DNA from 2 places in the Rahnella sp. AN3-3W3 genome. Region 2 is predicted to be linked to the other one. Evidence: predicted binding sites of a transcription regulator. Region 2 holds the regulator's gene; the other holds the start of a gene.
What was found. Region 2 encodes PhoB, which activates phosphate uptake and scavenging genes when phosphate is short. Its sites were predicted from a motif close to CTGTCATAAAACTGNCNNAT; they were not measured.
Positions count from the first base shown of each region.

Region 1 (5,040 bases), on a different contig from region 2:
CGAAGATGACAGCACACCGGCATCTGGCGACTACCGTAAAGCACAGTACTACGGTCTGACTGCTGGTCCAGCTTACCGTCTGAATGACTGGGCTTCCATCTACGGTGTTGTGGGTGTGGGTTACGGTAAAACTCAGTACAACGAATCAGCAGCATCTACCAGCCGTGAAAAATACGATTCAAGCGATTACGGCTTCTCTTACGGTGCTGGTCTGCAGTTCAACCCAATCCAGAACGTTGCTCTGGACGTGTCCTACGAACAGTCCCGCATCCGCAGTGTTGATGTTGGTACCTGGATCGCAGGCGTGGGTTACAGCTTCTAATTCTTCGCCCTGCGTAACGCTTCGTCGTTACACACCCGCGAAAACAAAAACCGCTCAACTGAGCGGTTTTTTTTTATGACTTTTTTTCAGCGGGTAGTGGAGACGGGACCGTTATTTGCACCTTTGCCGCTTAAGTGGGGGAGGCGGGGAGGGGGTTTAGGGGGCAACTCAAATCCCGCTGTACCAGTTATATCCCTGATCTTCCCAGTAGCCGCCGGGATATTCGTTGGTAACGAAAATCGCGCCAATGTGTTTGGCGTTTTTGAAGCCAAGCTTGGTGGGCATTCTCAGGCGTAACGGGTAACCGAAATCCGGCGGTAACGGTTTGCCGCCGAAATCCAGCGCCAGAATGGTTTGCGGATGCAGCGCCGTCGCCATATCGATGCTGGAATAATAACGGTCGTCACATTTGAATCCGACGTATTTAGCGGTCAGATCTGCGCCGATGTGCTGTAAAAACGTTTTCAGCGGCACGCCTTTCCACTGACCAATTGCGCTCCAGCCTTCAATGCAAATCAGACGGGTGATCTGACTTTCCTGAGGCAGTCGCTGTAACTGTTCCAGCGTCCACGAGGCTTTCTTTTGCACCAGACCGGAGACTTCAAGCCGGTAATTGGGAATGTCTATTTCCGGCACGTTGTATTCCGGATAATAAGCATTGAAGCGGAACGGCGTGGTGATCTGGTCAGCGCGATAGGTTTGCGCCAGTTTTTGTCCGCTGAACAGCCAGCCTTGCACGCGGTCATTCCAGCGTGACATCGCCCACAGCACTTTATCGACCTCGTCACCGTCCTGCAGATTACAGCCAGTGAGCATCGATACCGCGCCTAACGTGAGGCCTCCACGCAATAACATGCGGCGCTGAATATTGACCAGTTGCTTGCGCTGATCGGGCTCAAGAATAATTTTTGGCCGGCGTGATTTATCACTCATCGGCGCTTTCCTCCGTACTTATTTTTTTGCCGCCGGTCAGCATTGCCACGAAGGTTTTTGGCACCAGCAGAACCATCAGTACGTGAATAATGACGAACAGCATCACGCCGCTCATCGCAAAAAAATGCACATAACGCGCGATATCAAAACCGCCAAACAACCACACCAGACCGCTGAACTGTACCGGTTTCCAGATGGACAAACCGGAAAGCAAAAGCAATACGCCGAGCAACAGCACGCCGCTGTACATCAGTTTTTGCACGGCGTTGTACTGCCCGAGTTTGTGGGGAAGTTTGAATGTCAGCGCGCGAACGGTATCGCGCCAGACGGAGCGCGGCGAAAAGGGGTAAAAGTCGCGGCGGAAATGGCCGCTGAACATGCCCCAAAGAATGTAGAAAAGGGCGTTTGCTGCCAGCAACCACATGACTGCCAGATGCCAGGCGATGTTGCCGCCCAGCCAGCCGCCGAGGGTCGTGCTCTGGGGAAAGGTAAACGAGAAAATCGGGTCGGCGTTATAAATCCCCCAGCCGCTCATTACCATGCCGATCATTGCCAGCAGATTAATCCAGTGACAAATGCGCACCGGCCAGGAATGCACCCTGCGTTTGCGAAGTGGAGAGGGCTGAGGTTTCACGGAAAAACTCCTGTTGTCCGGTAAGGCCGTCAGGCCGGATTACATTGGTGGCGTAACGCCGTCTTTGCCCGCAGAAATGCCGCGTGCAACCAGGGAACCTTTGTCATCTTTCATCGCGAACAGCACGACTTTGGTGCCCGGTTTCAGCAGACTGCGGTCACCCGGTGCCAGCAGAACGACCGGTACATCGTCAGGAACGACAACGGTTTTCTCTGCATCATGGTATTTCACAGTCAGCGTGCGGCCATTGCTGTTAACCAGTTTGCCGACGGTGCCGTTGGTCATGGTGTTGATTTTGCCGTCCGGCGATTCAAACGGATTGAAACCTTCGCCGCTGCCGCGCAGGCTTGGCGCAAATACGTGAACTTCCAGCGCTTTCAGTGTGCCGTTGGCCTGAGGTACTGCCGCCGTACCGATGAAGCTGTCGGCTTTGATATCGCTGATCTGGCCTTTGGTGACGGAGTTGATACGGGTTTTATCCGTCAGCTTAACGTCGAGCTTTTCGCCCTGACGGGTGGTGATTTGTACTGATGAGTCATTAACAGAATCAATGGTTCCGCGTGTTGGTTTGATCACGTTATCGGCGGCAAAAGCCGATGCCATTGTGCTGCTCATCAGCAGTGAACCCAGTAACAGACCCGCAAGACGTTTGGTGGTATTCATTATTAACTCTCCAGTTTCCGGCATTATTTCATTTGGTTAGAAGAATCACTGACCCTGCCAGTGATGAATAGCTTCATTAAGAGTGGACGATAAACCGGGATTGGCTGATGACAAATTGATGACAAAATTGTCATCAAAGGTGTCTGGCGAAACTGATAAACTTCCCCATGAATCATTCTTTGGGAGAATGGTATTGCGGCGCTGAGGGCCTGAATGCGGATACTGGTGATTGAAGACGATGTCAGTACGGGCGATTACCTGAAAAAAGGGCTGACCGAAGCCGGTTATAGCGTCGATCTGGCGCGTAACGGGGCCGATGGCCTGTTTCTGGCGCTGGAGGAGGGCTATGACACGGTGATCCTCGATGTCATGCTGCCCGGCCTCGACGGCTGGCAGGTGATGGAAGTTCTGCGCAAGAAAAGCGACGTGCCGGTGCTGTTTCTCACCGCACGTGATGAAGTGCAGGATCGCATCCACGGGCTGGAACTGGGCGCTGACGATTATCTGATCAAACCGTTTTCCTTTACCGAACTGGTATTGCGTATCCGCACGTTGCTGCGCCGTCCGGCAGCGCGTGAGCCGGATATTTACTCGGTCGATGACCTGCATCTTGATGTGCTACGCCGTCGCGTAACCCGTCAGGATCAGACCATCGCGCTGACCAATAAAGAATTCATGTTGTTGCAGCTGCTGATGCGTCGCGAAGGCGAAGTGCTGTCGCGCACCATGATCGCCTCGCAGGTATGGGATATGAATTTCGACAGTGATACAAACGTGGTGGATGTCGCCATTAAGCGTCTGCGCGCCAAAGTTGACCGTGGCTTTGAGCTGAAACTGATCCACACCGTGCGCGGCATCGGCTACGTCTGTGAAGTGCGCAATGACTGATTTAACCTCCGCTAAAAAGCCTGCACGGGCCATGTCGCTGACGCTGCGCGCCACATTACTTTTTGCGCTGCTGGCCTCGCTGGTGGTCAGTGCCGTGGGCTTTTATCTCTACTATTCGATGGACAAAGAACTGGTGCGCCGTGCGGATTATCAGGTCAGCGGGCGCGTGCAGTATTTTCGCCATCTGCTGGCGAATGAATTCCCGCTGTCACAGCTGAGCCGTAATCCTGGTCTATTTGAAAATATGCTCGGCAATGAGCGCGATATTCTGACCTTCAGCCTTTCCGGTGAACCGCCGTTAATCAACGTCAATCCTTCACACCTTGTTTTGCCGCCGTTTGCCGCGGTACCCGAAGGGCAGCCGCTGACGCTGAAAACGGTTCACGGGCAAAAGGCGCCAGATGGCACGCCGGTGCGTTTTGCCCGTGCTGCGGTAAAAATTCAGGACGGACGCACGGTTGAAATTACCGCAGGCCATTTCATGACCGAAGAATCGCGCCTGTTAGAAACCTTCCGCTGGGAAATTATCGGCGCAGTGTTGTTTTCGTATGTGCTGATTGCCGCACTGGGTTATCTGGTCATCCGCCGCGGGTTGAGGCCGCTGCGCAATATGGCGCGGGAAGCGACGCAAATCCACCCGGCCAGCTTATCGACGCGCCTGAGTACAGACAAAGCGCCGCAGGAATTACAGCAACTCATCCTTTCTTTCAACGATATGCTGGAAAGGCTGGCGGAAGGTTATCAGCGCCTGACGCAGTTTTCCGCTGATCTGGCCCATGAAATCCGCACGCCGGTGGGCGCGCTGATGGGGCATTGTCAGGTGGCGTTGTATCAGCCACGCACGGTCGAAGAATATGAAACACTGCTTGCTAACAATATGGAAGAACTGGAACGCATCTCGCGCATGGTCGAAAACATCCTGTTCCTGGCGCGTGCTTCGGATGCGCGGTCGGTTCTCACCATAACCAGCATTGATGTTTCATCAGAAATTACGCGTATCCAGGAATATTTTGAAGGGCTGGCAGAAGAGCGGGAAATGACCCTGCATGGCGATGGGCGCGGTGTATTACACGCGGATGCTATTTTGTTCCAGCGTGCGCTGAGCAATCTGGTTGCCAATGCGGTGCGTTATGGCCGTGAAGGAACCGAAGTGGTATTGCGCGCCGAACCTCATGCTAAAGGCATGGATATTCACGTTATCAGTCAGGGCGATCCGATACCGGCAGATAAGCTCGGAAAACTTTTCGACCGTTTCTATCGTGCGGATGCGTCGCGCAGTGAAGGTGGCAGTTCGAGCGGGCTCGGTTTATCGATTGTTCAGGCCATTATGGCGCTGCATCAGGGCAGTGTCAGTGTTGAAAGTTCAGCGCAGGGAGAGACGCGTTTCACGCTGTCCTTTCCTGATGCGGGTCACAAAGATTCTTAATAATTGCTCAACAGATTTCAAAAAATGAGTCGGAAAAGTATGAAACCCACATTTCTATGGCTTTGAAACATAAGCAATTCGTTAATTTTGTAACATTATCACATTGGAAGTCACCAATGACTTTGAACGATTATAGGCGTTCCGGGGTCTGAATTGTCCTAAGGAGCAGGTTCC
Region 1 covers NZ_JYDG01000056.1:9,980-15,019, reverse strand. Annotated here, with positions in the region: gene ompX (outer membrane protein OmpX) at 1-322, shown strand, start outside; gene UC15_RS16320 (molybdopterin-dependent oxidoreductase) at 491-1,255, opposite strand; gene UC15_RS16315 (cytochrome b/b6 domain-containing protein) at 1,248-1,889, opposite strand; gene UC15_RS16310 (hypothetical protein) at 1,929-2,552, opposite strand; gene UC15_RS16305 (heavy metal response regulator transcription factor) at 2,766-3,440, shown strand; gene UC15_RS16300 (heavy metal sensor histidine kinase) at 3,433-4,866, shown strand.
Region 1: the regulator PhoB is predicted to act here: its motif matches at 2,658-2,677, upstream of UC15_RS16305 (heavy metal response regulator transcription factor).

Region 2 (5,040 bases):
ATTTGCACCAGCGTCGCGTTATGCTCACTGACAAGTTTCTGCACATCAGTGACAGACTGCTGTGTTTCAGTCAGTGATTTACGCAAACGGGTGATTTCGCCATCCAGCGGCAGGATTTTTTCTTCGATCAGCGTTTGGGTCTGACGCTGTTCTTCCGCCTGTTTCTGACGTGACGTTTGTGCCTGCTCCACCGCCAGATTCAGCGGCGTCATTTGCGCGATTTGCTGTTCCTGCTGCTGCGTCAGGTGCGCCAGTTGCTGCTGAAGACGTTGCGATTCATCCTGACAACGCTGGCGATCGTTGAGCAACGGACGCAGTTTTTCTGCCGGTTCGCTGCGCGCCAGTTGCTGTAACTGCGGCGCGGCGGCCAGATTTTCCTGCTCGGCGGCGGTCAGTTCTTGCTGAGATTGCTGCTGTTTTTGCTGCACCTGCTGCCACTGTTGCAGCCAGTTCAGATCCTGCTGGCGCTGTTGCGCCTGCTGACTGAGCGTGATTTCCTGCGCGTTCAGTTCAGCAAGTTGTGCTTCAAGCGTCTGGCGCTGTTCTTCGCTGAGCAGTTCGATCCCGGCCATGCGCTGGTGCAGACCATCAAGCGTTATCCGCGCTTCTTTATGTTGCTCAAATACTCGCTCAGACAGCAGCCCGTAAATTTCGGTGCCGGTCAGTTCCTCCAGCAGTTCGGCGCGGTCATTGGCATCGGCATTCAGGAATGCGGCAAATTGCCCCTGAGACAGCATCATGGATTTGGTGAAGCGACCGAAATCCAGCCCGGTCAGTGTGGCGATGGCATCGAGTTTATCGCGCACTTTATCGGCCAGAATTTTGCCGTCGGCCAGCAATGCCAGCTCTACTTTCGGTGCCTGCAGATTGCCGTCCGGCGAGTTTTTGGCGCGGCGCTGACTCCAGAACGCGCGATAACCGACGCCTTTGACTTCAAACTCCACTTCGGCCAGCGATTCGGCGGTGTGGCGCGTCATCAGCTCGTTCTGGCTTGGCGTGATGTTCAGACGTGGCGTCTGATGATACAGCGCCAGACAGATGGCATCGAGCAGGGTGGTTTTCCCCGCGCCGGTCGGGCCGGTGATGGCGAACAATCCGTTGCTGGCAAAAGGCTCAGCGGTGAAATCAATTTTCCATTCGCCTTCCAGCGAGTTCAGGTTTTTTAAACGCAAACTGAGAATTTTCATTGTGCGCTGTCCTCCGCATTCTGACCGCTGGTGACCTGTTCAACAACCTGCGCAAACAGCGTGCGCATCCGCGCCTGACGTGGTTCGTCAGGATCCGGTTCCAGTGCCAGCCGTCTTTCAAAGACGTCACTGACGCTCAGTTCGCTGAGTGTCTCTTTTTCCTGTTGCTCAATGCGGTTGATACGCTGTTCTTTACTGCGGCGTAAAAGCACCACTTCTACTGGCAAATCTGCCGTCAGCGCCTGAATGCGGCGCTGAATATCACTGAGATAATCCTGCGTGGCGACTTCAATATCCAGCCACACCGGTTTGGCCGGATCGCCGCCTTCGAACTGCGCCAGTTGTTTTTCGATTTCTGCCAGCGAGCCTTTGATTATCTGCATGGGCTGGAAAACGGGAATCTCCAGCGTGTCGATGGCGTTGAGCGTCGCGCCCTCAAAGTCCAGTAAGTACACACTTTTGGCTTTACTCAGTTCATCAAAACTCAGCGCAATCGGCGAACCGCTGTAACGGATATGTTCGGTTTTGGCGACGCACTGTGCGCGGTGGATATGACCAAGTGCCACGTAATCGACCGGCGGAAACGCCTGCGCGGGGAAGGCATCGAGTGTGCCTATATAGATGTCGCGCACGGAATCGGAGGTGCTGACGCCAACCGTGGTCAGATGGCCGGTAGCAATGATCGGTAGCGAAACGCCGAGTTCGTCGCGTTTGGTCTGCGCGGCCTGCCACAACGCGTCATAATGCGCGGCGATGGCTTCCTGCAATGCCAGCTGTTTGTCGCTGCCGGATTGTCCCGCCTGACTGGCGAGCAAATCCCGCGGACGTAAAAACGGAATAGCGCAAAGTACCGCGCCCGGTGTCCCGTCACGCTGGTTGAGCACTAAAATCTGTTCAGAGAGGTTTTCGCCGACGGTCGCAATCACCCGCGTATTCAGGCAGGAAAGCAGTTCTCGCGATTCATTGAGCGTGGCGACAGAATCGTGATTCCCCGCCAGTACAATCAGCTGACAGCCGGTTTGTTGCAACTCGACGACGAAGCGGTTGTAAAGCTCGCGGGCATAGCTGGGCGGGGAACCGGTATCAAATATATCGCCTGCCACAATCACGACATCTACCTGATGTTGCTGCACCTGACCAGTCAGCCAGCGCAAAAATGCCTGATGTTCGGCGGCGCGGCTTTTGGTGAAAAAGTACTGGCCGAGGTGCCAGTCTGACGTGTGGATCAGGCGCATGAGACTCCCGTATGGATCTGGATGACGACAATGGGGCAAAGTATAAACGTCGGCGGGGGACGCTGTCCCCGATAAATCAGACCAATTTCAGCGAGATGGCAGCTGAATAGAAGAAATGTCTCTGTCATATTTGACTGTAATGAACCATCCTTTCTATTCATAAATCTGTCACAAAACTGACGCATAATGGCGCCCGCAATCAAATAAAAGATCGCTAACCTATTGGCAGGACCTACGATGGCAAGACGTATACTGGTGGTTGAAGACGAAGCTCCAATCCGTGAAATGGTGTGTTTTGTACTGGAACAGAATGGCTATCAGGCAGTAGAAGCTGAAGATTTTGATTCAGCCGTTGGCCAGCTGGTAGAACCTTACCCTGAACTTATCCTGCTCGACTGGATGTTACCCGGCGGTTCCGGTATTCAGTTTATCAAACATCTCAAACGTGAAGCGCTGACCCGCGAAATTCCGGTGATGATGCTGACCGCCCGCGGTGAAGAAGAAGACAGGGTACGCGGCCTGGAAGTCGGTGCCGATGATTACATCACCAAACCGTTTTCTCCAAAAGAATTGGTTGCCCGCATTAAAGCCGTGATGCGACGCATCTCGCCAATGGCGGTGGAAGAAGTGATCGACATGCAGGGTTTAAGCCTGGATCCGTCGTCTCACCGTGTGATGGCCAACGAGCAGGCGCTCGATATGGGGCCGACCGAATTTAAATTATTGCACTTCTTTATGACCCACTCCGAACGTGTTTACAGCCGCGAACAGTTGCTCAATAACGTCTGGGGCACTAACGTTTATGTGGAAGATCGCACGGTAGACGTGCATATTCGTCGTTTACGTAAAGCGCTGGAAACCAGTGGACATGACAGAATGATCCAGACTGTTCGTGGAACCGGATACCGTTTTTCAACGCGTTATTGAGTCCCCACAGCGGAGAATCTGTGTGCTAGAACGTTTGTCATGGAAACGATTGGCCGGTGAATTCTTTCTCTTTTGCCTGCCCGCGTTAATCCTCGGTATCTTCGTCGGCCATTTCGGCTGGCTCCTCTTTGCGTCGCTGCTGGCGGCGCTGGGCTGGAATTATTACAACCAGCTCAAACTCTCTCACTGGCTGTGGCTTGACCGCAGCATAACCCCGCCGAATGGCCGCTGGAGCTGGGAGCCTTTGTTTTACGGGCTAAACCAGATGCAGATGCGTAACCGCCGTCGCCGTCGCGAATTAGGTCAGCTCATTAAACGTTTCCGCAGTGGTGCCGAATCATTACCCGATGCGGTGGTACTGACGACGGAAGAGGGCAATATTTTCTGGTGTAACGGGCTGGCGCAAGATTTGCTCGGTTTCCGCTGGCCGGAAGATAACGGACAACACATCTTTAACCTGCTGCGTTATCCCGAGTTTCGTACCTGGATCCAGACCCGTGATTTCAGCCGTGCCCTGAATCTGCAACTCAATAACGAGCATTACGTCGAGTTTCGCGTTATGCCTTATTCCGAAGGGCAATTGCTGATGGTGGCGCGTGATGTTACGCAGATGCGTCAGCTCGAAGGTGCACGTCGTAACTTCTTCGCTAACGTCAGTCATGAACTGAGAACCCCGCTGACTGTATTGCAGGGATATCTGGAAATGATGGAAGACGCCAAACTGGAAGAGCCGTTTCGTACCAAAGCGCTGGACACCATGCAGGAGCAGACGCGGCGCATGGACGGGCTGGTCAAGCAGCTGCTGACATTGTCGAAAATCGAAGCGTCAGCAAATATCGATATGCACGAGAAAGTCGATATTCCGGTAATGCTCGGCATGCTGGAGCGCGAAGTGCAATCCTTAAGCAGTGGCCGTCACGAAGTGGTGTTCCGTGTAAACGAGAAACTGAAGGTCTTTGGCAATGAAGATCAGTTACGCAGCGCGGTGTCGAATCTGGTGTACAACGCCGTCAACCACACCCCGGCGGGGACGCGGATAGAAGTCAGCTGGCAACAAACGCCGCATGGCGCGCAGTTCCAGATCAGTGATAACGGGCCGGGTATTGCGCCGCAACACCTGCCGCGCCTGACTGAACGTTTCTACCGTGTCGATAAAGCGCGTTCGCGCCAGACGGGCGGCAGCGGTCTGGGGCTGGCCATCGTCAAACACGCCCTGAGTCATCACAACGCAAAACTTGAAGTGATGAGTGAAGTCGGCGTCGGTACCCGCTTTATATTTACACTGGCACCGAAACTGATTGTTCCTCAGGAACAGGCCAGCCAAAGCGATGTGAAGGGATAAAAAGAAGCCACAGCCCACGCTGTGGCTTCTTTTAGCAGATGATTTGTAAACCTTTTTCTTCGATCAGCATCAGTAAGATCAGAGCAGCACCGGTGGGTTTGGTTTCATCCCGCTCCCATTTTTGAATGCTGTTAGCCGACATATTGATGAGTCTGGCCAGCACGCCCTGGCTGATTTTTTCTTTTTCCCGCAGCGCGCGTATACGTTCGGCAGAGCTTTCTGCAAAGGCTCTCAGCCTTTCCTCCTGTACGGCTTCATCCACAATGTTGTTAATTTCGCGCATCGTGGTTTGTGAAACCACGCCAGATGAATCATGGAAGCGTTGAGCCATCCGCTGCAGTTTTAGCAA
Region 2 covers NZ_JYDG01000013.1:7,111-12,150, forward strand. Annotated here, with positions in the region: gene sbcC (exonuclease subunit SbcC) at 1-1,187, opposite strand, end outside; gene sbcD (exonuclease subunit SbcD) at 1,184-2,422, opposite strand; gene phoB (phosphate response regulator transcription factor PhoB) at 2,660-3,349, shown strand; gene phoR (phosphate regulon sensor histidine kinase PhoR) at 3,372-4,691, shown strand; gene UC15_RS05345 (DNA-binding transcriptional regulator) at 4,723-5,040, opposite strand, start outside.